2 regions of the Streptomyces sp. TLI_053 genome follow, and region 2 is predicted to be linked to the other one. Evidence: predicted binding sites of a transcription regulator. Region 2 holds the regulator's gene; the other holds the start of a gene.

Region 1 (19,199 bases), 2.0 Mb from region 2:
ACCGCGGCGCCCTTGTCGACGGCCTTGACCATGTCGATCACGGTGAGGCCGGCCACCGCGACGGCGGTCAGCGCCTCCATCTCGACGCCGGTCCGGTCGGTGGTCCTGACGGTCGCGGTGATCTCCACCGCGTCGTCGGCGACGGTCAGCTCGACCTTCACCCCGGAGAGCGCGATCGGGTGGCAGAGCGGGATCAGCTCGGGCGTCCGCTTGGCGCCCATGATCCCGGCGATCCTGGCCACGGCCAGCGCGTCGCCCTTGGGCACCCCCTCGCCGCGCAGCAGCTCGACCACCCGCGGGGACACCCGGACCCGGCCCGCCGCGACGGCGGTCCGGGCGGTCACGTCCTTCGCGGAGACGTCGACCATCCGGGCCGCGCCCTGCTCGTCGACATGGGTGAGGCGGTCGCCGGGGGGTGAGGCGGTCACGGGTGGCTCCAGGGGGCGCGCAGGTCGAATACCGCGCTACCGTACCCCCCGTCCCGGTCCCGGCGCGGGAGGGGCCGCATCGGTGGGACGGCCCCGCCGCGGCGGGGAGTTCGGCCGTGCTCAGCCGCCGAGCAGCACCACGTCGACCTCGCTGCCCGCGGGCAGCTCGGTGACGTCCTCGGGAACGGTGATCAGGCAGTCCGCCCGGGCCAGCGCCCCGACCAGGTGCGACTCCGCGCCGCCGACCGGTTCCACCAGGCCGTCCGCGGCCGAGTACCGGCCGCGGAGGAACTGCCGGCGGCCGGCGGGCGAGCGCAGCGCCACCGGGCAGTGCGCCCGGACCACCGGGCGGTGGATGTCCTCGGCGCCGAGCATCGCGCGGATCGCCGGGCGGACGAACAGTTCGAAGGAGATGTACGCGCTGACCGGATTGCCCGGCAGGGCCAGCAGCGGCACCCCGGGGCCGGGCCCGATCCGGCCGAAGCCCTGCGGCTTGCCGGGCTGCATCCGCAGCCGCCGGAAGTCCACCCCGCCGTACTCGGCGAAGACCTCCTTGACCACGTCGTAGGCGCCGACGCTGACGCCGCCGCTGGTGACGATCAGGTCGGCCCGGCCGAGCTGGTCCTCCAGCACGGCGCGCAGCCTGGCCGCGTCGTCGGGGACGCCGCCGACCCGGTAGGCGATCGCGCCGGCGTCACGGGCGGCCGCGGTGAGGGTGAAGCTGTTGGACTCGGAGATCTGCCCGGGGCCGACCGGCTCGCCGGGCTGGACCAGCTCGCTGCCGGTGGACAGCACCACGACCCGCGGGCGCGGGCGGACAGTGACGGTGGCCCGGCCGATCGCGGCGAGCAGGCCGAGCTGGGCGGGTCCGAGCCGGGTGCCGGCGGTCAGCACCCGGCTGCCGGCGGCGACGTCGCTGCCGCGGCGGCGGATGTGGGCGCCCTCGGCGACCGGGCGCAGCACCCGGACCTCCTCGCCCTCGACCGCGGCGGCCATCGCGTCGGCGGGGCGGCCGGAACCGGTGCCGCCGTCGGTCCACTCGACCGGGGCGACGGCCCCGGCGCCGGGCGGGACGGGGGCGCCGGTCATGATCCGGGCGGCCTGGCCGGGGCCCACCGCGGGGAGTTCGCCGGCACCGGCGGCGATGTCGCCGACCACGGTCAGCACCGAGGGGTACGCGGTGCCCGCGCCGACGGTGTCGGGCGTGCGCAGGGCGTAGCCGTCCATCGAGCTGTTGTCGAAGGGCGGCAGATCGCCCTCGGCGACGACGTCCTCGGCCAGCCGGCAGCCCTGCGCGTCGAGCAGCTGGAGCTCGATGGCGGGGAGCGGGCCGACGGCGGCCAGGACGTCCGCGAGGTGCTCGTCCACGGTCCACGGACCGTCCGGACGGGCACCGGGGCGGGCGGCCGGAGCCGGGTCCGCGGAGTCGTCGCAGCAGGCTGCGGGGGTGGTACCGCTCTCCGTGGACCCGGTCATGGGCGCGCTCGCTCTCTGTCGGTGTGTCAGTCCTGCAGCTCGGAGGCGACGAACTCGCGCAGCCAGGTGCGGAACTCCGGCCCGAGGTCCTCGCGCTCCGAGGCGAGACGGACGATAGCGCGCAGGTAGTCCGAGCGGTCGCCGGTGTCGTAGCGGCGGCCCTTGAACAGCACGCCGTGGACCTGGCCGCCGGTGTCGGACGGGCGGGTGGTCAGTTCACGAAGGGCGTCGGTGAGCTGGATCTCGCCGCCGCGGCCGGGCGGGGTGTCCCGCAGCACGTCGAAGACGGACGGGTCGAGCACGTACCGGCCGATGACGGCGTAGTTCGACGGGGCCTCGGCCGTCTCCGGCTTCTCGACCAGGTCGGTCACCTGGAAGACGTCCTCGCCGAAGGTGCTCGGCTTGACGGCGGCGCAGCCGTACAGGTGGATCTGGGAGGCGTCGACCTCCATCAGCGCGACGACCGAGCCGCCGAGCTCCTGCTGGACCTCGATCATGCGGGACAGCAGCGGGTCGCGCGGGTCGATCAGGTCGTCACCGAGGAGGACGGCGAAGGGCTGGCCGGCGACGTGCTGCTCGGCGACCGAGACGGCGTGGCCGAGGCCCTTGGGGTCGCCCTGGCGGACGTAGTGCATGTTGGCGAGCTCGACGGACTCGCGGACCCGGCGGAGGCGGTCCTGGTCGCCCTTGCGGGCGAGCAGCTCCTCGAGCTCGTAGGCGCGGTCGAAGTGGTCCTCGAGGGCGCGCTTGTTGCGGCCGGTGACCATCAGTATGTCGGACAGGCCCGCGGAGGCCGCCTCCTCGACGACGTACTGGATCGCCGGCTTGTCGACGACGGGCAGCATCTCCTTCGGAGTGGCCTTGGTGGCCGGCAGGAATCGGGTACCCAGACCGGCCGCGGGGACCACTGCCTTGGTGACCGGGATACGGGAGTTGGTCGTCGTCATGCGTTTACCTTACTAAGGCACGTATTTCGCCTGACCGGGCGCAGTTGACCGATGCTTGGGCAGCACGTCGCCGGACCCGGCCGCGATGGCAGGCAAGGGGGACGTGCCGGGCGGGGTGAGGGGGTCCCCTCCGACACAGGGCGACAGATTACCCGGCTTTTCCTAACGGTCACGTTCGGCTGCGAAGACTCCGTCCGGCTGCGGGGAAACGACCGCCGCCCCGGTCACCGGAACGTTTCCCGAAAGGGCCACCGGGGCGGCCGGGCGCCAGCAGTCGCCGCCCGCGGCGCGGGCGGCGGCGAGTGCCCGGTCGGCGGACCGCAGCAGGACGGCGGCGTGGGTGCCGTCCTCCGGGAGCACCGCCAGGCCGATCGCGGCGGTGAGGCCGTTGCCGTGCGGGCGGCGGTCCGCCCGCTCGCCGGAGGACCAGTCCAGCAGCAGGTGGCGGCGGACCGACCAGACCAGGCGGTCGGCGACCTGGGCCGCGCCCTCGGCCCCGGTGTCCGGCAGCACCACCAGGAACTCCTCGCCGCTGTACCGCCCCAGGGTGTCGGAGCGGCGGATCTCCATGCCGAGCCGCTGGGCGAGGTCGCGCAGCACCGTCCCGGCCCGGGTCCGGCCGTGCTCGGCGACCACCGCGTCGAAGCCGTTGATCTCCAGCAGCAGCACGGCCAGCGGACGCGGCCCGTCCTGCGGCTCGTGCTGCTCGGCCCGGCGGGCCCGGTCGATCTCCCGGTCCAGGGTGAGCTGGAGGTGCCGGTAGTTCCAGACGCCGGTGACCGGGTCGCAGGAGGCGGTGCGCTCCAGTTCGGCGTTGCGCTCCTCCAGTTCGGCGACGCGCTCGCGCAGCCCGGTCTCGCGCCGGGCCGCGCGCGCCGCGCCGCGCCGCAGCCGGACGCCGAGGACGGCGGCGCCGGCCAGCGCGGGGGCGCTCAGCACGGCCAGGGCCTGGACCAGCAGCGGGGTGGACATCGTGGGCTGCCTTCCGCGTGTCAGGCTCTGGGCGGCCCGGTCGCACAGGCGTCAGGGGTCCAGAGCGGTCGTGGTCGGAGCGATGGAGGAACGGTGGACCATCCCATGCACAACGAGAAGGGCGCGCTGAGGACACGGCTGCTGTCCGAGCGGCGGGAAATCCCGGCCGAGGAGCGGGAGCGGGCCGCCGAGGCGCTGGCCGGGCACGCCGGCGCGCTGGCGGCCGCCGCCGTGCCGGCCGGGGAGGCCGCGACGGCGGGGGCGGCGGGGGCGACGACGGGCGCGGCGGCCACGGTGGCCGCGTACGTCTCGGTGGGCACCGAGCCGGGCACCCGCCCGCTGCTGGACGCGCTGCGGGCGCGCGGGCTGCGGGTGCTGCTCCCGGTCCTGCTGGCCGACAACGATCTGGACTGGGCGGAGTACACCGGGCCGGCGGCGCTGGCCCCGGCCGGGCGCGGCCTGCTGGAGCCGGTCGGCGGGCGGCTCGGGCCAGAGGCGGTGACCGGCGCCGGGCTGGTGCTGCTGCCGGGGCTGGCGGTGGACCGGCGGGGGCTGCGGCTGGGACGGGGCGGCGGCTCGTACGACCGGGTGCTGGCCCGGCTGGAGCGGTCCGGGGCGCGGCCGGTGCTGGCGGTGCTGCTGTACGAGCACGAGCTGCTCGAACGGGTGCCGGCCGAGCCGCACGACCGGCCGGTGGACCTCGCGCTGACCCCCTCCGGCGCCCACCGGCTGGGGTGAGGCCCGGCGGGCGGGTACGGCGGGCGGGTAGTACGGCGGGCGGGTACGGCGGGGCCCCGTGCCCCCGGACGGATCCGGGGGCACGGGGCCCGGACGGCGGGCGGGCGTCAGCCCGCGGTCAGCGTCAGCTTGTGCTTGGTCGCCCGTTCGACCGCGTCCGGCGAGAAGGACCAGCTCAGCAGCTTGCCCTTGAGCCAGAGGTCGGTCTGGTCGTTGTAGTTCTCGTGGAAGGCGTGACCGGAGGCACCACCGACGATGATCCAGCGCGAGGCGTCGAGGTCGTTCAGGTCGACCACCATGCGCATCGAGGGGATCCAGTCCACCTGGTACCCGGCGGCCGCGTTCCACCCCGCCGCGTCGACCGCCGCCGAACCGCCGGAGAGCCGGTAGGGGCCCCGGTTGAGCAACTGGTGGACGACGCCCGAGCCGATCGAGGAGCTGTCCGAGCCCATGGTGCGCTCGCGCAGCTCCAGCTTGTGCAGCCGGCCCCAGCTCCAGGTGGTGATGTCCTTGGTGAGCAGCGAGGTGAGCTCCTGGCGGGCGTTGGTCATCGCCTCGCGCAGCAGGTTGTCCAGGCCCTTCTGCTCCTTGTGCTGGGAGTCGATGTACGTCCACCAGCCGCTGTCGGGCTTCTCCAGCTGCTGCCGGACGACCTCGTTCCAGCGGTCGCCGCCGTCCGGCTGGGCCTTGGCCGGGTCACGGGTGCCGCACTCGGTGACGATCTTCGACTTGCTGTCCGGCCTGGTCGGGTCGATCTGCTGGCGGACCAGCAGGCAGTTCTCCTCGGCCCGCAGGTCGGCCGGGAACTTCTGGCCGAAGGCGAGGGTGAGCAGCTGGCGCCAGACGCCGTTGTAGTAGGCGGCGGCGGCCGAGTCTGCGTCCTGGTGGAAGTTCCAGTCCTTCAGCAGGTCCTGCGCCTCGCGCACGTAGGGGTCGTCGATCTCGACCTTGAGCAGCATCGGGACCAGGGTCTTGGCCAGGATGCTGGTGTTGTCGAGCTGCATGTCCTGCATGTCGTCCGGCGAGATCTTGCCGTTGTTCTTCAGCCGGGCCTCGAGCTGGTCGGTGATCTCCTTGGCCCGGGTGCCGTACTCCCAGTCGGTGGTCAGCGCGGGCTTGTAGCCCGGGTCGACCACGGCCTGGTTGGCGGTGACGATGTAGCCGCTGCTCGGGTTGAGGCTCCAGGGCATGGCGCTGAACGGGACCGGGTCCTTCTTCCACTGGTAGGCGGAGTCCCAGCCCGGCGCCGGGTAGCGGCCGTCGCCCTTGCCGCGCACCGGGATGTAGCCCGGGGCCTGGTAGCCGATGTTCTTGGCGTCGGCGTAGACGAGGTTCTGCGACGGGACGGTGAAGTCGGCGGCGGCCTTCTGGAAGTCGTCCCAGTTCTTCGCCCGGTCGAGCGCGAAGACGGCGTCCATGGTGCGGCCCGGGATCAGCGCGGTCCACTGCAGGGCGACGCCGTAGCCGCCGGTGCCCCGGTCCGGGGCGGAGGCGCCGTTGGGCGCGTACTTGCCGACGTTCTGCTGCTCGGTGCTCGGGTCGGAGATCAGCGGGGCGCCGGTCTCGGTGGTGCGGACGGTGATGGTGCGGTCCTCGCCGCCGGCGACCTTGATGGTCTCCTTGCGGAGCTCGAACTTCTTCTCCTTGCCGTCGACCAGGTAGGTCTCGGGGCCGGTCACCTTCTCCAGGAAGAGGTCGGTGACGTCGGCGCCGAGGTTGGTGAAGCCCCAGGCGATGTCCTTGTTGTGGCCGATGACCACACCGGGCATGCCGGCGAAGGTGAAGCCGGAGACGTCGTACTGGCAGGTCGGGGAGACCGCCCGGCAGTGCAGGCCCATCTGGTACCAGACCGAGGGCAGGCCGGGACCGAGGTGCGGGTCGTTGGCCAGCAGCGGCTTGCCGGTGGTGGTGTGGCTGCCGGCCACCACCCAGGAGTTGGAGCCGATGCCCTGGCCGTTGCGGCCGAGCAGCTCGGGCAGCGCGTCGATCCGGTCGGTGACGCCCTTGAGCAGTGCCGAGGAGGCGGCGGCGCCCTGGGCGGTGCCGGCGGCGGTCCCCTGGGCGGCCGGGGCCGAGCCGTCGGCCGGCTTGTAGGAGGTGCCGTTCACGGTGCCGGTCTTCACGATCGTGCCGTTGCGCGCGTACGGGTAGTCCGGGTACAGCTCGGCGATCTTCTCCGGGCTGAAGTCCTGGGCGAGCAGCGAGCGGTCGATCTCCTCCTGGAGGTTCCCGGAGAGGTCCCAGGCCATCGCCTTGAGCCAGGCCACCGAGTCGACCGGGGTCCACTGCTCGGGCTTGTAGTCGCCGTTGACGACGCCGAGGACGCCGTACTCCACCGAGGCGGCGGAGCCGCCCGGGTGCTCGGCGAGCCAGGAGTTGACCCCCTCCGCGTAGGCCTGGAGGTTCTTCTTGGTGTCGGCGCCGAGGAGGGTGTCGAACTCCTTCTGGGCCACCTGGCGCCAGCCCATGGTGCGGATCATGGAGTCGGTGTCGACCTGGCTGTCGCCGAACATCTCGGAGAGCCGGCCCGCGGTGATGTGCCGCCGGACGTCCATCTCCCAGAACCGGTCCTGGGCCTGGACGTAGCCCTGGGCCCGGAAGAGGTCCTCGGAGGTGTCGGCGTAGAGCTGGGGGATGCCGTTGGCGTCCCGCTTCACGTCGACCGGCGCGCTCATGCCCGCCACCTTGACGCTGCCGTCGACCTCGGGGAAGGACGCGCGGACCGCGGCCACCCCCCGGTAGCCGCCGTAGCCGGCGCCGGCCACCAGCAGTACGACCAGCACGATCACGATCAGACGGGCGCGCCGGAACTTTTTCGAGCGGGGCATCTGGGTCCTTGCGGTCCTCACTGGGGGGCGGGCGGACATGTCAAGGGCACGGGGCCGTGACAGGGCACCACATTAGGCCGACTCGGCTGGCGGCCGTGCACGGGGGACGCTCACGGTGGGATCGGAGGAGGTCAGGAGGCGGCCCGAGGAGGGCCGGCGGGAGGCCGCGGGCGCGGGCCGGAGAAGACCGGAGGCGGCGGACCGGAGCAGGTCACCAGGAGGCCGGAGGCCCGGACCGAGGAAACGCGTGGCCAATGAACCTAAAGATATGGCAAAATGTTAGACTGAGTAACGATCCGCAAGGGGAGTAATTGGCGCCCCCGGTCGCCACCCCTGTCGGGACCCCGTCCGCCCCCGCCACGTCCGAGGTGCCCCTGCGTGAATGTCGACCACCTGAACCAGCTGCTGCTCGAGTTCTCCGTGATCCTGCTGATCGCGGTGGTCGCCGTGCGCGTCTCCACCAAATCCGGCCTGCCCAGCCTGCTGATCTACCTCGGCATCGGGGTGGCGCTCGGCCAGAACGGCCTCGGCGTCTCCTTCGACAACGCCGAACTCACCCAGGTGCTCGGCTACGCGGCCCTGGTGGTGATCCTGGCCGAGGGCGGCCTCAAGACCAACTGGCGCGAGGCCAGACCCGTGATGGGGGCCGCCACCGTACTCGCCACCGTCGGCGTCGGGATCAGCGTCTTCGTCACCGCGGCCGGGGCGCACTGGCTGGTCGGCCTGGACTGGCGCACCTCACTGCTGCTCGGCGCGATCGTCTCGTCCACGGACGCCGCGGCCGTCTTCTCGGTGCTGCGCACGGTGCCGCTGCCGCGCCGGCTGACCGGTCTGCTGGAGGCCGAGTCCGGCTTCAACGACGCGCCCGTGGTCATCCTGGTCGTCGCCTTCGCCGCCGTCGGCGACACGGAGCCGTGGTACGTCCTGATCGGCACGATCCTCGCCGAGCTGGCGATCGGCCTGGCCGTCGGCCTCGCGGTCGGCAAGCTCGGGGCGTTCGGCCTCAAGCACGTCGCCCTGCCGTCCTCCGGCCTCTACCCGATCGCGGTGCTGGCCCTGGCCGTGCTCGGCTACGCCGGCGGCGCGCTGCTGCACGGCTCCGGGTTCCTCGCCGTCTACGTCACCGCGGTGATCCTCGGCAACTCCAAGCTGCCGCACGGCCCCGCCGTCCGGGGCTTCGCCGACGGCCTGGCCTGGATCGGGCAGATCGGCATGTTCGTGCTGCTCGGCCTGCTCTGCACCCCCGAGTCGATGGGCTCGGCCGTGGTGCCGGCGCTGGTGATCGGCGCGGTACTGGTCTTCCTCGCCCGGCCGCTCTCGGTGGTGCTCACGCTCACCCCGTTCCGGCTGCCGCTGCGCGAGCAGGCCCTGCTCAGCTGGGCCGGCCTGCGCGGGGCGGTGCCCATCGTGCTGGCCACCATCCCGATGGTGTCCGGCGCGCCGATGGCCCAGGACGTCTTCAACATCGTCTTCATCCTGGTCGTGGTCTTCACCCTGCTCCAGGGCCCGACGCTGCCCTGGGTCGCCAAGGGCCTGCGGATCGGCGAAGGGTCGATGGGACAGGACCTCGGCATCGAGTCCGCCCCGCTGGAGAAGCTGCACGGACACCTGTTGTCGGTCGCGCTGGCGCCGGACTCCCGGATGTCCGGCGTGGAGATCGGCGAGCTGCGGCTGCCGACCGGGGCGGCGGTCACCCTGGTGGTGCGGGAGGGCAGCAGCTTCGTGCCCGACAAGGCGACCGTGCTGCGCGGCGGGGACGAGCTGCTGGTCGTCACCACGGACGAGGTGGGCGAGGCGGCCGAGCGGCGACTGCGGGCCGTGGACAAGGGCGGCAAGCTGGCCGACTGGCTGCACGGACGCAGGACCTGAAGGTCTCGCCCGGAGTTCACCTTGACTTAACAGGACAACTTTGGATCCGTCCTGTAGTGTCGAGTTCAGCGCGACATCTACGCGCGTATAACCATTGTTCGCTGACACACCACACCCCAGCATCTGCCTGAAGCAGAGTTGGCGCGACCGCTCGGCGGCCGCGGCCCGGACCCGGCCCACCGCCGGACCGGCCCGGTAACTACCCCGGTCGACGCGCGAGAGGACGACTCTCGGCGCCGTCGGGGCCACCCCATGCCCTGCCGCGCTACCAGGCAGCAGGAAGGACCGACCGTGACGGCCCGCCGAACGGTCGAGAGCGTCGAGGACGCCCGGAGCACCGGAAACCCCGGGAACCCCGTGGACGCCGCGGATGCCAGGAGCAGCGCGGACGCCGCGAACCACGCGGACACCGCCGGCCACGCGGAGGCCACGGGCGCCGCGGACCACGCCGATGCCACGGGCCGCGCCGACGCCGCGCCGGCCCGGGTCGGCTACGGGACCCTGCTGCGCACCCCCGGGGCCTGGACGTTCCTGACCCCCGCGCTGCTCGCCCGGCTGCCCTACGCGATGCTCAGCATGGGGATCCTGCTGCTGGTCAAGGACACCCACGGCTCGTACGGCACCGCCAGCACGGTCGCGGCCGTCGCCGCCGTCGCCCAGGCGCTGATCGGCCCGCAGACCGGGCGGCTCGCGGACCGTTACGGCCAGGCCGCCGTGCTCGTCCCGACCGTCCTGGTGCACGCGGCCTCGGTCGGCGCACTGATCGCGCTCGCCCTCGGGCACGCGCCGGCCTGGAGCCTGTTCCTGGCCGCCGCCCCGGCCGGCGCGAGCGTCCCGCAGATCGGCGCGATGGTGCGCGCCCGCTGGATCTCCACCTTCACCGCCGAGGGCGCCTCCGCGTCCTCCGCCGCCAAGGTGAGCACCGCCTTCGCCTTCGAGTCCGTGACCGACGAGTTCACCTTCGTCGTCGGCCCGATCCTGGCCGCCGCCGTGGCAACCTCGGTCAACCCCTCGACCGGGCTGATCGCCGAGGCCGCGCTGACCCTGGTCGGCGGTCTGGCCTTCGCGGCCCAGCGGCGCACCGCGCCCGCCCGGGTGGTGCGCGAACCCGGTGTCCGGCAGGCCTCGGCCCTCGCCTCGCCCGGCGTCCGGCTACTGGCCGGCACCTTCCTGGGCGTGGGCGCCGTCTTCGGCGGCATGCAGGTCTCGGTGAACGCCTTCGCCGACTCGGTCGGCCAGCAGGGCGCCGCCGGCACCGTCTACGGCATCTTCGCCGGCGGCTCGATGGTGGCCGGCGTGCTCTACGGCGTGATCGCCTGGCGGCGGTCGGTCCAGCAGCGGATGGTCATGAGCTACGGCCTGCTGGTGCTGGGCTGCTCGACCCTGTGGGCGATGCCGAACCTGGTCGCGCTGTCGGTCGCCGGGCTGGTCTGCGGCCTGGCCATCGCCCCGACCCTGATCAGCGGCTACACCCTGGTCGAGACGCTGGTCGAGGACGGCGCCAAGACCGAGGCCTTCACCTGGCTGACCGGCGCCATCGGTCTGGGCCTGGCGACCGGCGCGACGGCGGCCGGGCGGCTGATCGACGCGCACGGCCCGACCGTCGGCTTCCTGGTACCGGTGGCCGGTGCCGGCCTCGGCCTGATCGCCCTGTTCTCGCTGCGGGGACTGCTGGTACCGGCCGGAACCCGCAGCACGGTGGTCGCCGGCTCGGTGGAACGGGGTGCCCCGGCCGGACTGGTGGGGGCCGTCAAGGGCTGACCCCGGGGCCGGAACCGACTCATCTCACATTCGAGTCGCTGGACTGATCCTTCGGAATGCCGCATCATTGAGGATCGTTAGCACTCATCAGGCGAGAGTGCCAGGAGGAAGACAAGTGCCCACGTACCAGTACCAGTGCACCGAGTGCGGCAACGGCCTGGAGGCGGTGCAGAAGTTCACCGACGAAGCGCTGACCACGTGCCCCGACTGCCAGGGACGGCTCCGCAAGGTCTTCTCGGCGGTGGGTGTCGTCTTCAAGGGCTCCGGTTTCTACCGGACCGACAGCCGCTCCTCCTCCAGCAGCTCGGTGGGTTCCGGCTCGTCGTCGACCTCGTCGTCGACGTCGCCCGCGAGCTCCTCCTCGGGCTCGTCCTCGTCGGGCTCCTCGGGTTCGTCGGGGTCCTCGGCCCCCGCCGCCAGCCCCGCCCCGGCGGCCGGCTGAGTTCCGGCCGGGCCGCGGCACCAGCTTCTCGGACGGCCCGCCGTTCCCGTTCTCCACGGGTGCGGCGGGCCTTTCGCGCGTTCGGCGGCAGGTGCCGGGGCGGGGCGCGGAAGGCGGGTCCCGGAAGGCTGGTCCCGGAAGGCTGGTCCCGGAAGACGGGGCGGAGAGCACGGATCCCGAAGGACGGGTCGCGGAGGACGGGTTCTGTCAGCGCGGGGCGGGCCGGTTCACCCCTGCGAGTGGGTCCCGTTGTCCACAGGCCCGGGTTGTCCACAGGTTCTGGAAACGGAGTTCCGGCGGTCGCGCGGGGCGGCCCAGAGTGGGCACCGCAAGCCCCGAGCCCGACCGTGGAGGTGCCCGTGACCACCGCTTCGTCCGCCCTGCCGCCCCGTCCGCTGCCGATCCCCCCGCTGCCCGCGCCGACCGTTCCACCCCGGCAGCCGGTGCCCTCGTTCCCGCCGATCGGAGGCCGGTCCGGGCCGCGCGGCCGACTCCGACAGCTGCTGGGGTACGGCCCCCGGGTGCCGGCCGCACTGCTGCTCGCGGTGGTGACCGCACTCGCCCTCGGACCGGCCCGGGCGGACTCGCGGCCGCCGGAATCGGCACCGCCGGTCGGCCGAACGGGTTGTCCTGCGGAGGGGGGAGAAAATCACCCGTGACCGGCGGACGACTTCGTCGTTCACGCGGCATGAAGGGCTTCAAGGAATTCCTGCTGCGCGGAAACGTCGTCGAACTGGCCGTCGCCGTGGTCATCGGTGCGGCCTTCACCAGCATCGTCAACGCCTTCGTCAAGGGCGTGATCAATCCGATCGTCGGCGCGTTCGGGGCCCAGGACCTCGCGTCCTACAGCTCCTGCCTCAAAGGGCCCTGTGAGGTGAGCGCCACCGGCGAGGTCACGTCCGGAATCCCGATCCTCTGGGGCAGCGTGCTCAGCGCGGCCCTGCAGTTCCTGATCACCGCCGCCGTCGTCTACTTCTGCCTCATCCTGCCGATGACCAGGTTCACCGCCCGGCGCAAGACCCTGGCCGAGGTCCAGGCCGAGGCCGAGGCCAAGGAGGTCCTGCTGCTCACCGAGATCCGCGACGCCCTGGTCACCCGGGCCGCCTGAAGACCGGGCTGCCCGACCCCCGAGCCGTCCGACCCCGCGACACCCGACCCTGCGGCACCCGACCGGGCCCGGGCCCGGTCCGGCGGTCCCGTCCCTCCGGATCAGTCCCCGTGGTGCGGCGGGCGCTGGCTCAGGTACCAGTCCAGCCCCCGTCCACCACTCTCCCCGGCCCCGGGGCGGTCGCCCCACCCGGTGTCGGTGTCGTCCCGGGACTGCCGGTCCAGCGGGTCGCCGAAGATCAGCCGGGCCTTCGCCGCCGCGTCCGCGCCCGGCCGGGCCTTCGGGGCGGCCTGCGCCGACCCGTCCCCCGTGCCGGGCGCCGTGCCGGGCTCCGACTCCTGGCCCGGCCGGTCGTCCGTCGTGTCCTTCGCCATCGTCTTCTCCACCGCTCTCGTACCCCGCCGCCGCCGTCCGCCCCCGCCCACCAAGCCTAGAAGGCCCTGACGCGGCCCCGGGACGACGGTGGGCCCGGCGCGGACCGCTCCGCACCGGGCCCACCGGGCCGTACCCGTCCGCACCCGCTCAACCCGGCGCCCCGCGCGCCGTGCTCCCGCACGCCGTGTCCGCGACACCCGTGGACCGCTGCTACGCGGCCTCGAAGCCCGCGTGGTCGGCTATCTTCTTCAGCTCCGCCAGCGCGTGCTTCTCGATCTGGCGGATCCGCTCACGGGTCAGCCCGTGCTGCTTGCCCACCTCGGTGAGAGTGCGCTCGCGGCCGTCCTCCATGCCGTAACGGGAGCGGATGATCGACGCCGTCCGGTCGTCCAGCCGCCCGATCAGGCCGTCCAGCTCCTCGCGGCGGAGCATGACCATCACGGCGTCCTCGGGGGACGTGGCCCCGGTGTCCTCGACCAGGTCGCCGAACTGGGTCTCGCCCTCGTCGTCGACCGACATGTTCAGACTGACCGGGTCGCGCGCCCAGTCCAGCACGTCCTTGATCCGGGTCTCGGTGGTGTCCAGCTCGGCCGCGATCTCGGCCGGCTCGGGCTCACGGCCCAGCTCCTTCGACTTCTCCCGCTGCACCCGCCGGATCCGGCCCAGCTCCTCGACCAGGTGGACGGGCAGGCGGATGGTGCGCGACTGGTCGGCGATCGACCGGGTGATGGCCTGGCGGATCCACCACGTCGCGTAGGTGGAGAACTTGAAGCCCTTGGCGTAGTCGAACTTCTCCACGGCGCGGACCAGACCCGCGTTGCCCTCCTGGATGAGGTCCAGCAGGGGCAGACCACTGCGCGGGTAGCGCCGGGCCACGGCGACCACGAGGCGGAGGTTCGATCGGATGAAGACGTCCTTGGCACGCTCGGCGTCCTCGGCTATCGCCTCGAGCTCCTCGCGTCGCACCCCCTCGGGGAGCGCTCCCTCCTCCAGCAGGTGCTGCGCGTAGACACCGGCCTCGATCCGCAGCGAGAGCTCGACCTCCTCGGCGGCATCGAGCAGGGGTGTCCTGGCGATCTCGTCGAGATACATGCCGACCAGGTCACGGTCGGCCTCGAAGTTGGTCGGGCGGGCCGCGCGAGTCCGGTCGGCCCTGTCGCGAACGACGGCACGGGTGGCCATGCTTGTGCTCCCTTTGCTGGTGTTGCCGAGGTCTGGCTGCCTGCCCCCAGGAGGGCGCGACATGCGGGCCCGGAGGGCCTTGCACGTAACGATCCAACGAACAGATTCCGGACAACATTCCCAAGTCGCTCAGATTCTTCCAGGGATGCAGTATCCTGCGAGATTTTCCCCCGATTCCGAGCGGAGGGTGACCGTGCGGGCACCACGGGTGCCGTTTCGGGACCGTTCCGGCGCACCCCGCGCACGGCCCCCGTCAGGCACAACCCCGCCGGCGCCGGGCGCGTTCCCGCGCGGACCCGCGCTCCCGCACCGGCGCACGCAGGTTCTCCGCACAAAAGATGCCAAATCGCTATCACCGCAGCGCGCGCTCGGCACAGGCGGCTGGGAAGGTGACAGCCATGCACCTGACCAACAGCTCGCCCATCATCACCGCGCGTGATCGCCACCTGCTCCGGCACGCGGCACTCGCGGTCTGTTGCGCCGGACTGTTCGCCGCCCTCGCGGCCCTGGTGCAGACCGGCTGGGGCCCGCTCTCCCGGTTCGACCACGAGCTCACCGGTGACCTGCACGGCTACGCGGCCGATCACACCGTGTGGACCGCCTCGGTGCAGATGTTCTCCGACATCGGCGGGACGATCACCATGCGCAGCGTCCTCGGCGCCGTCGCGCTCTGGCTCTGGCTGATCGGCGCCCGGACCCTGGCCGGCTGGGTCGCGGCCCAGACCCTGATCGGCTGGGGCGGCCAGTGGGTGCTGAAGCTCTCCTTCGGCCGCCAGCGCCCGGCCTTCTCCGACCCGGTCGCGCACGCCTCCGGTCCCGCGTTCCCCTCCGGACACGCGATGGCCTCCGCGATCACCTGTGCGGTACTGGTCGGCCTGCTCTGGCCCCGGGCCCGCCGCGCCGGCCGGAGCACCGCCTGCACCACCGCGGCGCTGACCGTTCTCGCGATAGGTGCCTCCCGGGTCTTCCTCGGTCTGCACTGGACCACCGATGTCCTGGCCGGCTGGCTCGCCGCCGGAATCGTCCTCGGCGCCGTCACCGTCATCGTGGAGCTCTCCCGCCCGGGCGCCCTGGCCCGCGACTTCCGCCGGGTGGACTGGCGCACCCGCCCCCGCGTCCAGCGGGTCCTCGTCTCCTCCGCCCGACCGCCCCGCGACACCGGCCCCGCGGACGACCCCGCCGACGACCTCCCGGACGCACCCTCGGTCGACGCCCCGGTCCGCGCCTCCGACACCCCCGGCACCGCCGCCGGGCCGGCCACCGACCCCGTCCCCGACCGTCCCGACGGCCTCCTGCGCTGAGGGCCGCCGCACCCGCGAACGACCGCGCCGACGATCACCTCGGCCGGCCACCGCCCACCGCGACGCGCGGCGCCGTACAGCTTCCCGCCGTAGGACCAGGCGCCGAAGAGCCGTACGGGGTTCCCGTCCGGTCGTGTTCCCGGACTCGGTCGTGGATGCCCTCCGGCACCACCTGGAGCACTTCGCGGGGGCAGAGTCGGAGGGCCGCATGTTCATCGGGCCGCGCCGCGACCGGCTGCGCCGCAGCGACTTCCGGGACGACGGGACCGCCGCGAAGGTCCGCACGGGCATCCCGATGGAGGCGCGCTTCCACGATCTCCGCCGCACCGGGCCGCACGGGGTGACCGACAGGACTGAACGGCGAAGGCCCAGGGCGGCGGGATTCACCCGCCGGCCTGGGCCTTTGCTGCGTTCTTACTGTGCCCCAGGCAGGATTCGAACCTGCGACACCGGCTTTAGGAGAGCCGTGCTCTATCCCCTGAGCTACTGAGGCGGGGAAGACCGCTGACAGCCTAGCGGATCGGTGGAGAGGGTTGGGCGGGGACGGGCCCGGGGTGGGCGGGCCGACGGTGGGTCAGCGCGGCCGGGGGCGGCCCGACCTGCGGAAGGAACGCCGGTTAGCCTGGGAGGACGGGACTCGACGGCCCCTCGGCCCCGGGCCCGAGGGGCCGGTGGACAGAGGCGGGGGCGGCAGATGACGGCGGGCGAGCGGTGGTACGGGAGATCCGTCCGCCGGGCGGCACGGGTGGCCGGGCCGGCGACCTGGCTGGCCCCGGCGCTGGTGATGCTGGCGGTCGGCGGCTACCGGCTGGGGACCCCGACCCTGTGGCGGGACGAGGTGGCGACCTGGACCTCCGCCGTCCGCCCGCTCGGTGAACTGCTGCGGATGCTGCAGCACGTCGACGCCAGCAACGGCGCCTACTACATCCTGCTGCACGGCTGGATCGCGCTGTTCGGCGACTCGGTGACGATGCTGCGGCTGCCGTCGGTGCTGGCCATGGCGGGCGCGGCCGCGTTCACCGCGCTGACCGCCGCACGGCTGTTCGGCGGCCGGGTCGCGGGCACCTGTGCCGGGCTCCTCTTCGCGACCGTGCCACTGGTCTCCCGGTACGCGCAGGAGGCCCGCTCCTACGCGCTGGTGACCTGCGCCGTCGCGGCCGCGACCTGGTTCCTGCTGCGCGCCCTGGACCGGTCGACGCCGTGGCGGTGGATCGCGTACGGCCTGGCGATGGCGGTGGCCGGCGCCGCGCACCTGGTCTCGCTGAGCGCTCTGGTCGGGCAGGCGGCCCTGGTCGCGCCGCACCTGTGGGCGGCCCGGGGTCCGGACCTGCGGCGGCTGCTCGTCGGCCTGGCGGCGGTGCTGACCGCCGTGGTGGTGGCGGTGCTGCCGGTCGCGCTCCTCGGCCGTCAGCAGTCGGAGCGGCAGCTGGGCTGGCTCGCCCGGCCGAGCGTGGACCAGCTGTGGCACTTCGGCGAGCCGCTGTTCGGCTCGGCCCGGGTGTTCGACGTCTTCCTGGTGCTGGCGGTGCTGGCCCTGGTGCTGCCCGGGCGGCGCGGTCCGGCGCTGCGGCTGCTGCTGCTCGCGGTGCTGCCGGTGCTGGCGGTCTGGGTGCTCTCGCGCGGCACCACCTCGTACTTCCTCGACCGGTACCTGCTGTTCACGGTCCCCGCCTGGGCCGCGCTGGCCGGCTGCGGGGTCGGCGCCGTGTACGCGGCCGTGACGGCGGCGGCCAAGCCCGGCCGGACCAATCCGGAGCTGCGGGCGGCGGGGCTGGTGCTCGCGGTCGGTGTGGTGGCGGTGACCGGGGCCACGGCGCTGCCCCGGCAGTCGCTGGTGCGCTACCCGGGATCGCACGCGCAGTCCAAGGAGCCGTACCAGGCGGTGGCCCGGCTGATCACCGCCGGCTACCGGCCCGGGGACGGGCTGGCCGTGCCGATCGGCGGCCAGGCCTGGTCGATGGTCGGCCCCGGTGTCTCCTACTACCTGCCGGACGCGATACGGCCGTACCCCCTGTTCGTGGCGAGCGGAGCCGTCCCGGCCGGGGACCTCTTCCCGATACCGTGCCCGAAGCCCGCGGACTGCACCGGGTCCGGGACCCGGACCTGGCTGGTCGTGCTGGGCGACACCGCCGATCCGCTCGCCGAGGTGCCCGCCGGCGAGGCGGCCGCCCTGCGGAGCCGGTTCGGCCCGCCGCAGCAGGTGACGCCGCTGGGCGGGATGACGCTCGCGCTGCTGGACGGCGCCGGCGCCGGCCGCTGACCCCCGCCCGGGCCGGCGGGCCCGCGGGACGGGAGGCAGCCCGGATGCGGCGCGCCGGGGCTCGGGCGACCATGGATCACGGCGACCAGGTCGGGAGGACCGTCCGTGAGCGAGCAGCCGAGCGAGCAGCCTCCCGAGCGGCGGACCCCTCCGCCGGAAGGTCCGGCACCCCGGCGGACGGACCGGTGGAAGCAGCGGTCGACCGCCCTGGCCGGTTCGGCGCGCGAGCTGCCCCAACAGGTCCCGCTGGTGGGCCGCGCCCTGCGCCAGCTGCTCCGGGTGAACCTGCTCGACTGCGCGACCCGGCTGGCCGCCCAGGCCTTCCTGAGCGCCCTGCCCGCACTGTTCGTGGTCGCGGTGTTCACCCCCGCGGCCGTCCGGGACGGGCTGGTGCGCTCGCTGCGCAAGGAGCTGGGGCTCCAGGGCGCGGCCGCGCAGTCCGTCCAGCAGCTGCTCGGGACGGCCCACCACGAGGACACCGGCTTCGGGGTGATCGGCGCGCTGGTGACCCTGCTCTCGGCGACGGCCCTCAGCCGGGCGATGCAGCGGGTCTGCGAGCGCTGCTGGGAGCTGCCCAAGTCGGGCACCAGGGTGGCGGCCTGGCGCTGGCTGGTCTGGCTGCTGGTCTGGCTGGTCTACCTGGTGTTCCAGACCCCGGTCCGGGAGGGCTTCGGCCTGGGCGCCTGGCTCGGCGTCCCGCTGATCTTCCTGGCGTCGACGGTGCTCTGGTGGTGGACCCAGCACCTGCTGCTGGGCGCCCGGGTGCGCTGGCTGCCGCTGTTGCCGGGGGCGCTGCTGTGCGGGGTGGCCGTGGTCGTGATCGGGGTGGCCTCGCGGATCTACCTGCCGAGCGCGATGAGTCGCAGCATCGGCCAGTTCGGCCCCTACGGTGTGGTGTTCACCTCGTTGTCCTGGCTGATCGTGGGCTTCACCGGGGTGACCCTGGCGATCGCGCTGGGCCGGGTGGTCGCCGAGGAGGAGCCGATCGCCGAGCTGCTGGGCTCGCGCACCGAACCGGGCCGGTGGGGCGGTCCGCGCTCCTGAACGCGGACCGCCCCGACCGAGGCCCCGGGCGGTGTGCGGTGTGCCGGTGCCGACGAGCCTCGGCGGTGTGGCCGTACCGACGCGCCCGGGCGGCGGCCCGGGCGGTGTGCCCGGGCCGCGGCGGACCTCAGAGCGCCCGGGTCAGCCGGTCCAGGATGGACGGCGGGGCGAGGTCGGACTTCAGCACGACCGGCACCTCGACCTTGTTGGCGCCCTCACCGGACCGCAGCACACCGACCTGGGTCCCGGCCGTCACCCGGTGCCCGACCTTCTGCGGGTCCAGCACCAGGGTGCCGGTGATGCCGGGGAAGCCGGCCACCGAGAGGTCCTGCGCGGCGACGACCGGGACCGAACCGCCGAGGCCGTCGTCGATCCGACCGACCACGTCGCCCTGCTTGGCCAGGGTCTGAGCGGTGAGCCCGTTCTGCGCCGCCTGGATCTGCTTGGCGCTGACGCTCTGCACCACCT
Region 2 (11,699 bases):
GCCGGGGCGCAGCTCGTCCATGGGGAAGGACATCACGTCCGTGGGGCCCGGGAGGTCCATCCACTGGATGTGCAGCTCCTCCATCGCCGCCCCGTCCACGAGGATCACGGACAGTTCGGACTGCGGGTGGATCCGCATCTTGTCCAGGGCGTAGCGGGCGACGGCGAGGACGGACTCCTCGTCGACGTCCCAGCCGGACTCATTGGCGATGTCGATCGACATGACGGGCTGGTTACTCAGCTTTCGGTGCGATGGGACTGTCGGGGTGCGCGCGAGCCGCGCCGCTGGGCGGGCTTGACCGGGAGACGGCGCTCGTCGGTCTCCTGGGCCTCCTGGAGGGCGTCCCAGCGCTCGTACGCGTCCACGATCCGGCCGACCAGCTTGTGGCGGACCACGTCGGTGCTGGTGAGGACGGAGAAGTGGATGTCGGGCACGTCGACCAGGATCTCCTGGACGACCTTCAGGCCGCTGCGGGTGCCGCCGGGGAGGTCGATCTGGCTGGTGTCGCCGGTGACGACCACCCGGGAGTTGAACCCGAGGCGGGTGAGGAACATCTTCATCTGCTCGGGCGAGGTGTTCTGGGCCTCGTCGAGGATGATGAAGGCGTCGTTGAGGGTGCGGCCGCGCATGTAGGCGAGCGGCGCGACCTCGATCGTCCCGGCGGCCATCAGCCGCGGGATGGAGTCGGGGTCCATCATGTCGTGCAGCGCGTCGTACAGCGGCCGCAGGTACGGGTCGATCTTCTCGTAGAGGGTCCCGGGCAGGAAGCCGAGCCGCTCGCCCGCCTCGACGGCCGGGCGGGTCAGGATGATCCGGTTGACCTCCTTGGCCTGGAGGGCCTGGACGGCCTTGGCCATCGCGAGGTAGGTCTTGCCGGTGCCGGCCGGGCCGAGGCCGAAGACGATCGTGTGCTTGTCGATGGCGTCGACGTAGCGCTGCTGGTTGAGGGTCTTCGGACGGATGGTCCGGCCCCGGTTGGACAGGATGTTCGCGGTGAAGACCTTCGACGGCGCCGGGCTGTCCGGGTCGTCGACGCCGCTGCGGATCATGGCGATGGAACGCTCCACGGAGTCCTCCGTGAGGGGTTGGCCGGTGCGCAGCACCAGCATCATCTCGCTGAACAGCTGCTTGACGAGGGCGACCTCGGCGCGCTCGCCGGTCGCGGTCACCTCGTTGCCCCGGACGTGGATGTCGGCGGCGGGGAAGCCCTGCTCGATCACTCGCAGCAACGAGTCGGCGGCGCCGAGCAGGGTGACCATCGGATGCTTCTCGGGGATGACGATCCGGGCGCTGACGCGGCCGTCCTCGGCCGGTTCGGGGCGCGGCTGTCCGTTGGAACGGGTCTGCGATGTGTCACTCATAGGTCGGCGCTGGGGCCTGCCTCATCCCATCCGTGTCTCGTGTGCCGCTCGGTCCTTCCGGGGCACCAGGGTACGCCGCACACGTGATCGCTGCGGCGGGCGGCGGGGCCGCACCCGACGATGCTGCGGCAGATCGCCGGGCGGCGCGAGCGGTTTTCCACGCTGTTCACCACGGCTCCGACGGGTGGGCGCCTCACTTGTGCCGGGGCGGTACTGGTACCCGGGCGAGGTCCTCGGCAAGCACGATCGGCCCGTCGAAGTGCTTGCGGGCGTCGGCGAGGTGCTGGCCGAGGTCGGGGTAGCGCTGCGAGAAGTGGGTGAGCACCAGGGTGCGGACGCCCGCCTCGGCGGCGACCTTGGCGGCCTGCCCGGCGGTGAGGTGGCCGTGGTCCTCGGCCAGCCCGGCGTCCGCGTCGGAGAAGGTGGCCTCGACGACCAGCAGGTCGGCGCGCTCGGCGAGCTCGTACACGCCCTCGCAGAGCCGGGTGTCCATGACGAAGGCGAACCGCTGCCCGGGCCGGGGCTCGCTGACCTCCTCCAGGGTGACCCGCCGGCCGTCCGCCTCGATCTCGCCCCGGTGCTGGAGCCGGCCGGTGTCGGGGCCGGCGATGCCCAGGGCGGCCAGCCGTTCGGGCACCAGCCGGCGGCCGTCCGGCTCGCTCAGCCGGTAGCCGAAGGACTCGACCGGGTGCGAGAGCCGGACCGCCTCCAGCGCGAAGCGGGCGCCCGGCACGGGCAGCGGGCCCGGTTCCTCGATCGGGCGGGGCCGCAGCACCGCCGTCTCGTGGAAGGCGGTGGCGTGCCGCAGCCGCTCGAAGTACACCTCGCCGGAGGCCGGGAAGTAGATGTCCACCGGGTGCGGGACCCGGTCCAGGTTGATCCGCTGGATCACCCCGGCCAGGCCCAGGCTGTGGTCGCCGTGGAAGTGCGTGACGGCGATCCGGGTGAGCTGGGTGGCCGAGACCCCGGCGCGCAGCATCTGCCGCTGGGTCCCCTCGCCGGGGTCGAACAGCAGGCCCTCGCCGTCCCAGCGCAGCAGGTAGCCGTTGTGGTTGCGGTGCCGGGTCGGGACCTGGCTGGCGGTCCCGAGGACGACGAGTTCGCGCTGGGACACCGACTAGACCATGCGCTCGGTCATCGACGTGCCGCCGAGCACGTGGACGTGGGCGTGGAAGACGGTCTGGCCCGCGCCCGCGCCGGTGTTGAAGATCAGCCGGTAGTCCTCGAGGCCCTCGTCCGCGGCGACCCGGCCCGCCTCGGCGAGCAGCTCGCCGGCGACATCGGGCTCCGCGTCGGCCAACGCGGCCGCGTTCGGGTAGTGGGCGTGCGGGATCACCAGGACGTGCACCGGGGCCTTAGGGGCGATGTCGCGGAAGGCCAGGGTCCGGTCGGTCCTGCGGACCACGGTGGCCGGGATCTCGCCCGCCACGATCTTGCAGAACAGGCAGTCGGGCTGCGCCTCGCCGGCCATCGGGATCTCCTCGCGGGATGCTGGTGCTGGTCTGGTGGGAGCGTACGGCGGCATGCTAGCCGAGCCCCGCCGCCGCCCGCCGGTACTCGCGCGGGCGCTGCCCCCGCGGTACGCGCGGCGACGGCCGCCCCGGCCCCGCGGGACGCGCACGGCGACGGCCGCCCCGGCGGTGGGAGGACGGACCGCGGTCCGTCCTCCCACCGGCGCCGGACCGCCGCTACCGCTCCCAGGGCAGCGCCGGCGGGGTCCTGGCCGGCTGCTCGGCGAGCGCCGCCAGCGCGATCCGCACCCCCTCGGCGAGCTGCGGGTCCTCGCCCGCCGCCCAGGCGTGCGGCGGGAACGGCACCTCCACGTCCGGGTCCACCCCGTGGTTCTCCAGGCCCCAGCCGAGCCGCTCCGACCAGAACGCGTACTTGGGCTGGGTCACCAGGGTCCCGTCCACCAGCGAGTAGCGACTGTCGATGCCGATCACCCCGCCCCAGGTGCGGGTGCCGACGACCGGGCCGATGCCCAGCGCCTGGATCGCCGCGTTGACGATGTCGCCGTCCGAGCCCGAGTACTCGTCCGCCAGGGCGACGACCGGACCGCGCGGCGCGTACTCCGGGTACGGCGCGGGATTGGCGACGTCCCTGCCCACGCCCCAGCCGACGATCCGCCGCGCCAGCTTCTCCACCACCAGCTGCGAGGTGTGCCCGCCCCGGTTGCCCCGGATGTCGACGACCACGCCCTCCCTGGCCATCTCCGAGCGCAGGTCGCGGTGGATCTGCGCCCAGCCGGTGGTCTGCATGTCGGGGATGTGCAGATAGCCGAGCCGGCCGTCGGACAGCTCCCGGACGACGGCCCGCCGCCCGGCCACCCAGTCGTGGTAGCGCAGCGCCTCGTCGTCGGCGAGCGGGACGACCACCGGGTACCGCTGGTCGGTGCCGTCCTTGCCGGCCACCGTCAGCTCGACCGGCTGCCCGGCGGTGCCGGCCAGCAGGGGCGCCGGGCCGGTCACCGGGTCCACCGGACGGCCGTTGACCGCAAGCAGCGCGTCCCCGGGCCGGACCGCCGCGCCCGGGGCGGCCAGCGGCGAGTGCGCCCGGGGGTCGGAGGACTCCCCCGGCAGGATCCGCGCGACCCGCCACACCTCGCCGTCCCTGACCAGGTCCGCGCCGAGCAGGCCCTGCCGGCGGGCCGGCTCGGTGTGCACCCCGTGCGCCACCACGTACGCGTGGGAGGTGCCCAGCTCGCCGTGCACCTCCCAGAGCAGGTCCACCAGGTCGTCGTGCGAGCCGAGCCGCTCCACCAGCGGCCGGTAGCGGGCCAGCACCCCGGCCCAGTCCACCCCGCCGAGGTCGGGACGCCAGAAGTTGTCCCGCATCAGCCGGCCGTTCTCGTCGTACATCTGCCGCCACTCGGCCGCCGGGTCGACCGTCACTCGCAGCCGGTCCAGGTCGACGTCGATCTCGTCGTCCTCGCCGGACGCCTTGTGGTCGGCGGGCACGATCCGCAGCTCGCCCTCGTCCAGCACGGCGAGCCGGGTGCCGTCGCCGCTCACCGCGAACGCGTCCAGGCCGTCCACCAGCTGCTCCGCCCGGCGCTTGCGGAAGTCGAACCGCTCCAGGGTCGGCCGCGGGCGCTCGTCCTCCAGCGAGGCGGCCTCGTCGCCCAGCTCGCCGACCAGCGGCAGCCTGGTCCACAGCACGCCGTCCTTGGCCGCCCGCAGGACGCCGAAGCGGCCGCCCTCCACCGGGAACGGCACGATCCGGTCGGCGATGCCGTCCAGGTCGACCCGGGTCGCCGGCGGCACGTCGGCCGCGCCCTCGTCGCCGTCCGCCCGGCGGCCCTTCGGCTCGTCCTCCTCCCCGCCGGCCGTCCGGCCCGCCCGGCGCGGCCCGAACGGCGACGGCGTGTCGGCGGCCAGCGTGATCAGGTACGGGCGGCAGCCGTTGGGGAACGACAGGTCGAAGACGTGCGAGTCGTACACCGGGTCGAAGCTGCGCACCGACAGGAACGCCAGGTGCCGGCCGTCCGCGGTGAACGCCGGGGAGGTGTCGACGAACCGCTCCGGGGTCGCCTCGGAGACCGTCCGGGTGGCCAGGTTGGCCAGCACGATCCGGCGCAGCGACCACGCCCCGAGGGTCGGCTGCGACCAGGCCAGCCAGGCCGAGTCCGGGCTGAACGCCAGCCCGGAGACCTCGCCGTCGGTGCTGTGCGCCAGCTCGTGCACGGCGCCGTCGGCCAGGCCGACCAGCAGGACCCGGCCGTCGTGCGCGCCGACCGCGAGCTGCTTGCCGTCCGGGGAGACCAGCAGCGAGCGGACCCGGCCCAGCTGCCCGGCGGCGAGCCGGCGGCGCTCGGCGCCGAGCACCGCGGGGGCGTACTCGATCGCGTCCTCGCCCTCGGCGTCGGTCACCCAGACCACGCCCTGGGCGGCGTCCTCACCGGCCGGTCCCGGCACCACCCGGGCCAGCCGGCCGCGGACGCCCGGCGTCTCGTCCAGCACCCGGGCCGGTCCCTCCCGGTGGGTCAGCCAGTGCACGGAGCCGCGCACCACCACGGCCCCGGCCCGCCCGGTGCGGTCCGGGGCGGCACCCTCCAGCCAGTGCGCGGCGGACACCGGGCGGGGGCGGCGGCCGGTGCGCGGGCCGGCCGGGCGGACGTCCAGGCGGCGCGGCTCGGCGCCGTCGAGGTCCTCCAGCAGCCACAGGTCGCCGGCGCTGTGCCAGACCACCCGGCTCCCGTCGGTGGTGGCGGTGCGGGCGTAGAAGCCCTCCGGGGAGATGCCGTGCCGGCGCAGGTCGGAGCCGTCCGGGAGGCTGGAGTACAGCGCGCCGACACCCTCGTGGTCGGAGAGGAAGGCGATCCGCCCGCCCACCCACAGCGGCGACTCGATGTGCCCGGCCAGGTCCTCGTGGACGCGCTCGAAGCGGTCGGTGCCGATCCACAGCCGGCCGGTCCGGCCGCCCCGGTAGCGCTTCCACCAGGCCGGCTCGGTGGCGTAGGCGGAGACCAGCAGCACCCGGTCGCCGCCGGGCTCGAAGGCCAGCCCGCCGACCGGGCCGTACGGCAGCCGGGCCGCCTCGCCGCCGTCCAGCGGCACCGCCCGCGCCCAGGTGCGGCGCAGCGAGGCCTGCCCGGTGGCGGTGGTGGCGATCGGCCGGCCGTCGGCGGTCCAGCCGCGCAGCTGGGTCTGCGCGTCGCCCCAGTGGGTCAGTCGCCGGGACGGCCCGCCGTCCACCGGGGCCACGTGCACCTCCGGGGCGCCGTCCCGGGCGGAGGTGAAGGCGACGTGGCGGCCGTCCGGGGAGAACATCGGTCTGCGGACCGGACGGTGGTCGGCGGTCAGCCGCCAGGCCCGGCCGCCGTCCAGCGGGGCGAGCCACACGTCGTTCTCGGCCACGAAGGTGATCAGGTCGCCGTGCAGGTGCGGGTGGCGCAGGTAGGCGCCCTCGGGGGTGCTCTCGGGTTCGCTCACGCTCGCCACCCTAGGCAGGCGGGAGCGCGGCGCGCCCGCAGTTCGCGGTCCGCGAACCCCCACGGGGGACGCCGGTCCCGGGCCCGGCCGCCGGTGCCGGGCCCGGCGGCCCGTACGGCCCGGCGGCGGCCGTCAGGCCCAGCGGCCGGTGCGGCCCAGCAGCAGCGCGCCGGCCGCGACCCCGGCCGTGGAGGTGCGCAGCACCGAGGGGCCCAGCCGGAACGGCTTCGCGCCGTCCTCGGCGAAGGCGGCCAGCTCCTCCGGGGAGACGCCGCCCTCCGGGCCGACCACCAGCACCAGGTCCCCGGTGTCCGGCAGGACCGCCCCGGCCAGCGGCTCGGAGCCCTCCTCGTGCAGCACCGCGGCGAACGCGGCGCCGAGCAGCACCGGGGCCAGCTGCCGGGTCGTCATCACGTCGCGGACGACGGGGAAGCGCAGCCGCCGGGACTGCTTGCCGGCCTCGCGCGCGGTGGCCCGCCACTTGGCGAGCGCCTTGGCGCCGCGCTCGCCCTTCCACTGGGTGATGCAGCGCGAGGCCGCCCAGGGGATCACCACGTCCACGCCGACCTCGGTCATGGTCTCCACCGCCAGCTCGCCCCGGTCGCCCTTGGGCAGCGCCTGGACGACGACGATCCGCGGCGACGGCTCCGGCTCCCGGCGCACGGCCGTCACCGCCACGTCGATCGCGTCCTTGCCGTGCACCGCCGCGACGGTGCCGTCCGCGCCGAGGCCGAGGCCGTCCGTCAGGGTGACCGCCTCGCCCGGCTCCAGCCGCTTCACCGCGGCCGCGTGCCGGCCCTCCGGCCCGTCCAGGCGCACCGTCGCGCCCGGCGCGGCGGCGGCGATCCGCTCGGGGTCGGCGAAGAACACGGGCGCGGTCATGCGGGGAACCTCCGGGGTGGGAACGGGAACGGGAACGCGAAAGGGGTGCCGAGGAAGCCTCGGCACCCCCGCGCGGGACGGCTACCGGCCGTTGAAGGCGTCCTTCAGCCGGGAGAACAGCCCCTGCTGCCCGGGCGCGAACTGGCCGGACGGCCGCTCCTCGCCGCGCAGCACCGCCAGGCGGCGCAGCAGCTCCTCCTGCTCGGCGTCGAGCTTGGTGGGCGTCTGCACCTCGACATGCACTATCAGGTCACCGCGGCCGCCGCCGCGCAGGTGGGTGATGCCGCGGCCGTGCAGCGGGATCGACTGGCCGGACTGGGTGCCGGGCCGGATGTCGACCTCCTCGATCCCGTCCAGGGTCTGCAGCGGCACCTGGGTGCCGAGCGAGGCCGCCGTCATCGGGATGGTGACCGTGCAGTGCAGGTCGTCGCCGCGCCGCTGGAAGGTCGGGTGGCTGGTCTCGGCGATCTCGACGTAGAGGTCGCCGGCCGGGCCGCCGCCGGGGCCGACCTCGCCCTCGCCGGCCAGCTGGATCCGGGTGCCGTTGTCGACCCCGGCCGGGATCTTGACGGTCAGGGTGCGCCGGGCGCGGACCCGGCCGTCGCCGGCGCACTCCGGGCACGGGGTCGGCACGACGGTGCCGAAGCCCTGGCACTGCGGGCAGGGGCGCGAGGTCATGACCTGGCCCAGGAAGGACCGGGTGACCTGGGAGACCTCGCCCTTGCCGCGGCACATGTCGCAGGTCTGCGCGGAGGTGCCGGGCGCGGCGCCCTCGCCGCTGCAGGTGGTGCAGGTGACGGCGGTGTCGACCTGGAGTTCCTTGGTGGTGCCGAACGCGGCCTCCTCCAGGGTGATCTCCAGCCGGATCATGGCGTCCTGGCCGCGCCTGGTCCGGGAGCGCGGTCCGCGCTGGCCGGAGGCGGCGCCGAAGAAGGCGTCCATGATGTCGGAGAAGCCGAAGCCCGCCGCGCCCGCGCCGAAGCCGCCCGCGCCGCCCCCGCCGTTCGGCGAGAGCGGGTCGCCGCCGAGGTCGTAGACCTGGCGCTTCTGCGGGTCGGAGAGCACCTCGTAGGCGGCGTTGATCTCCTTGAACCGCTCCTGCGTCTTCGGGTCCGGGTTGACGTCCGGGTGCAGTTCGCGTGCCAGGCGCCGGAACGCCTTCTTGATCTCGTCCTGCCCCGCATCCCGTCGGACGCCGAGTACCGCGTAGTAGTCCGTGGCCACCAAATGCTCCGCTTGTTCCGCCTGTGTGAGTGCTTGCGACTTCGGGCGCCGTCAGCTGTCCGACGACGACCGTTCCTACGACTCGGCCAGAATCTGGCCCACGTACCGTGCCACCGCTCGCACCGCCCCCATTGTGCCCGGGTAGTCCATCCGGGTCGGACCGATCACCCCCAGTTTGGCCACGCTCTCGTCGCCCGAACCGTAACCGACCGAGACGACCGAGGTGGAATTCAGCCCTTCGTAGGCGTTCTCCCGCCCGATCCGGACCGTCATCCCGGCGTCCGCGGTCTCACCCAGGAGGCGGAGCAGGACGACCTGCTCCTCCAGTGCCTCCAGCACCGGCTGGATGGTCAGCGGGAAGTCGTGGCCGAAGCGGGTCAGGTTGGCCGTGCCGGCCAGCATGATCCGCTCCTCGCGCTGCTCGGCGAGGGTCTCGAAGAGCGTCGCCAGCACCGTGGACACGGTCGGCCGGTCGGCCGCCTCGAACTGCGCGGGCAGCTCCTCCAGCAGCCCCGGGACGTCCGGGAGCCGCTGTCCGGCGGCCCGGGCGTTGATCCGGCCCCGGAGGTCCGCCAGCACGGTCTCGCCGACCGTACCCGGGCAGTCCACCAACCGCTGCTCGACGCGGCCGGTGTTCATGATCAGCACCAGCATCACCTTGGCCGGGGCCAGCGCCACCAGCTCGATGTGCCGCACCGTGGAGCGGCTCAGCGAGGGGTACTGCACCACCGCGACCTGGCGGGTCAGCTGGGCGAGCAGCCGCACCGTGCGGGCGACCACGTCGTCGAGGTCCACCGCGCCGTCGAGGAAGTGCCGGATCGCCCGCCGCTCGGGCGCGCTCATCGGCTTGACCTCGGCCAGCTTGTCGACGAACAGCCGGTAGCCCTTGTCGGTGGGGATCCGCCCGGCGCTGGTGTGCGGCTGGTGGATGTACCCCTCCTCCTCCAGCGCCGCCATGTCGTTGCGGACGGTCGCCGGGGAGACCCCGAGGTTGTGCCGCTCGACCAGGGCCTTGGAGCCGACCGGCTCCTCGGTGCCCACGTAGTCCTGGACGATCGCGCGAAGCACCGCGAGTTTGCGGTCGTCGAGCTGGCGGACCTCACCGGCCATGGGCACGCACCTCCGTCTTCACGCGTTGTCCGTTGTGACACACCGTCGTGGCATGTGTCCGTGTTCGAGCTGTCCGGTCCGACCCCGAGGGGCCCGGCCTTGGCACTCTGAACACACGAGTGCCAGAACCGTACCTGCCAGTGTAAGGCCCGGGTCCGACGGCAGGAACGGCCCGGCCGGGGTGATCCTGCCCGCAGTCCGCGGCGCGCGGGTGATGCCGCGGGGCCCGCCCGGTGGCAGCATCGGAAGCGGACGGCGAACGGAGGAGCAGAGATGTCGAGCTCGGGCCAGCACACCCGCTTCGCCCCCGACCGCGGCCTGACCGGCCGCATGGTGGGGACGATGTTCCTGATCGGGCTGCTGTACGTGGGATTCACCGGTCTGCTGATCGTGCTGCTGCGCGGCGCCTGGCCGATCGTCGTGCTGATCTCGGGCGGCCTGTTCGTCGCCCAGTTCTGGTTCAGCGACCGCATCACCGAACGGGCGATGGGCGCCCACCGGGTCACCCCGGAGCAGTACCCGCAGCTGCACGGCGCCGTCGACCGGCTCTGCGCGCTCGCCGACATGCCCAAACCCCGGGTGGCGGTCGCCGACAACGACATGCCGAACGCCTTCGCCACCGGCCGCAACCCGCAGAACGCGGTGGTCTGCGTGACCACCGGCCTGCTGCGCCGGCTGGAACCCGAGGAGCTGGAGGGCGTGCTCGCCCACGAGCTGTCCCACGTCGCCCACCGCGACGTCGCCGTGATGACGGTGGCCGGCTTCCTGGGCGTACTGGCCGGCGCGATGACCCGGATCGCCGTGTACGGCGGCTTCATGGGCGGCGGGCGCAACAACAACGACTCCAACGCCGCGATCGCCGCCCTGGTGATCCCGCTGGTGTCGATCGCCGTCTACGCGATCAGCTTCCTGCTGACCCGGCTGCTCTCCCGCTACCGGGAGCTGGCCGCCGACCGGGCCGCCGCCCAGCTCACCGGGCGGCCCAGCGCGCTCGCCTCGGCGCTCACCAAGGTGACCGGCCAGATCGCCGCCATCCCGACCCGGGACCTGCGCCAGTCGCAGGCCTACAACGCGTTCTACTTCGCGCCGGCCCTCAGCGCCCGGGAGGCCGCCACCCAGCTGTTCTCCACCCACCCGTCGCTGGAGCAGCGACTGGCCCAGCTGGCGAAGATCTCCTCCGACCTCGGCCGCTGAGCCGCCCGTCGCCCACGCCGCTCCCATCCCTCCCCGCACCGCACCGCACCGCACCGTTCTCCGACCGGAAGGACCGCCGTGGGCATCCTGGACACGCTGTTCGGCCGCACCAAGCCCGTCAAGCCCGACCTCGACCAGCTGTTCGGCGTACCGTCCGCCGCCCTCACCCTGGAGGCCGCGGCCGGCTTCCGGCCCACCGGACTCGGCTCGGTCTGCTTCGCCTCCGTCGAGGGCGGCGCCTTCGACGAGGTCGAACGGCAGGTCCGGGCCCTGCTCGACGCCGACACCGAACGCGGCGGCGTCCCCGTCGAGGCCTCCCGGGACTCCTACGGCTACTCCTGGCTGCTCGCCCGGCACGAACCCGGCGAACTGCCCGCACTGGTCAACGACCTGCACGCGGTCAACAGCGAACTCGAGGCGCACGGCTTCGGCCCCCAGCTGCTCTGCTCCCTGGTCGGCTTCCGCGACGCCGACGGGCGGCGGCCGCTCGCCCTCGTCTACCTGTACAAACGCGGCACCTTCTACCCGTTCGCACCGATGCCCGGCGGCGGCGAGAAGCGCGACAACCCGCTGGAGCTGGAGGTCAACGCGATGCTCGGCAACGACCTGCGGCTGGAGAAGGACCTCACCCGCTGGTTCCCGGTCTGGGGCGCGCCGGGCCTGTGAACCGGGGGCCACCGGGCCGGCGGTGCCGCCCCCGGGCCCGGAAATCCGGTGGCCCACCGGCGCCCCCGCCCCTAGGGTCCGCCCGTGATCAACTGGACCGCTCTCGAATCCGCCGCCCCCACCCCCGACACCCTCGCCGCCGTCAGCGCCGCACTGCGCTCGCCCGACCCGCACGTCCGCGACAGCCTCGCCTACGAGCAGTTGTGCCGCTGGGTACCGCAGCTCACCCCCGCCGAGCGCCTCGCGCTCGGCGACGAGATGGCCGAACGCCTCACCGACCCCGAGATCCAGGCCCGCACCTTCGCCCCGCTGATCCTCGCCGACCTCGCCG

What was found. Region 2 encodes HrcA, which represses chaperone genes, less so after heat shock. Its sites were predicted from a motif close to TTNGCACTCNGNNNNNCNGAGTGCNAA; they were not measured.
Region 1: BLU95_RS17335 (FmdB family zinc ribbon protein) is a predicted target of HrcA. The motif match lies at 11,097-11,123, and genes of this name have one in related genera.

What each region holds. Positions count from the first base shown of each region.
Region 1 covers NZ_LT629775.1:4,332,575-4,351,773, forward strand. Annotated here, with positions in the region: gene moaC (cyclic pyranopterin monophosphate synthase MoaC) at 1-428, opposite strand, end outside; gene glp (molybdotransferase-like divisome protein Glp) at 549-1,904, opposite strand; gene galU (UTP--glucose-1-phosphate uridylyltransferase GalU) at 1,931-2,851, opposite strand; gene BLU95_RS17310 (GGDEF domain-containing protein) at 3,014-3,823, opposite strand; gene BLU95_RS17315 (5-formyltetrahydrofolate cyclo-ligase) at 3,929-4,561, shown strand; gene BLU95_RS17320 (penicillin acylase family protein) at 4,669-7,389, opposite strand; gene BLU95_RS17325 (potassium/proton antiporter) at 7,768-9,258, shown strand; gene BLU95_RS17330 (MFS transporter) at 9,760-11,019, shown strand; gene BLU95_RS17335 (FmdB family zinc ribbon protein) at 11,135-11,461, shown strand; gene mscL (large conductance mechanosensitive channel protein MscL) at 12,150-12,569, shown strand; gene BLU95_RS17345 (hypothetical protein) at 12,671-12,943, opposite strand; gene BLU95_RS17350 (sigma-70 family RNA polymerase sigma factor) at 13,155-14,126, opposite strand; gene BLU95_RS17355 (phosphatase PAP2 family protein) at 14,525-15,427, shown strand; tRNA gene BLU95_RS17360 (tRNA-Arg) at 15,848-15,920, opposite strand; gene BLU95_RS17365 (glycosyltransferase family 39 protein) at 16,122-17,687, shown strand; gene BLU95_RS17370 (YhjD/YihY/BrkB family envelope integrity protein) at 17,793-18,731, shown strand; gene BLU95_RS42895 (hypothetical protein) at 18,859-19,199, opposite strand, start outside.
Region 2 covers NZ_LT629775.1:6,293,307-6,305,005, reverse strand. Annotated here, with positions in the region: gene ybeY (rRNA maturation RNase YbeY) at 1-222, opposite strand, end outside; gene BLU95_RS26040 (PhoH family protein) at 237-1,361, opposite strand; gene BLU95_RS26035 (ribonuclease Z) at 1,555-2,475, opposite strand; gene BLU95_RS26030 (histidine triad nucleotide-binding protein) at 2,479-2,832, opposite strand; gene BLU95_RS26025 (S41 family peptidase) at 3,050-6,292, opposite strand; gene BLU95_RS26020 (16S rRNA (uracil(1498)-N(3))-methyltransferase) at 6,425-7,174, opposite strand; gene dnaJ (molecular chaperone DnaJ) at 7,256-8,398, opposite strand; gene hrcA (heat-inducible transcriptional repressor HrcA) at 8,474-9,508, opposite strand; gene htpX (zinc metalloprotease HtpX) at 9,782-10,702, shown strand; gene pspAB (PspA-associated protein PspAB) at 10,781-11,368, shown strand; gene BLU95_RS25995 (DUF2785 domain-containing protein) at 11,453-11,699, shown strand, end outside.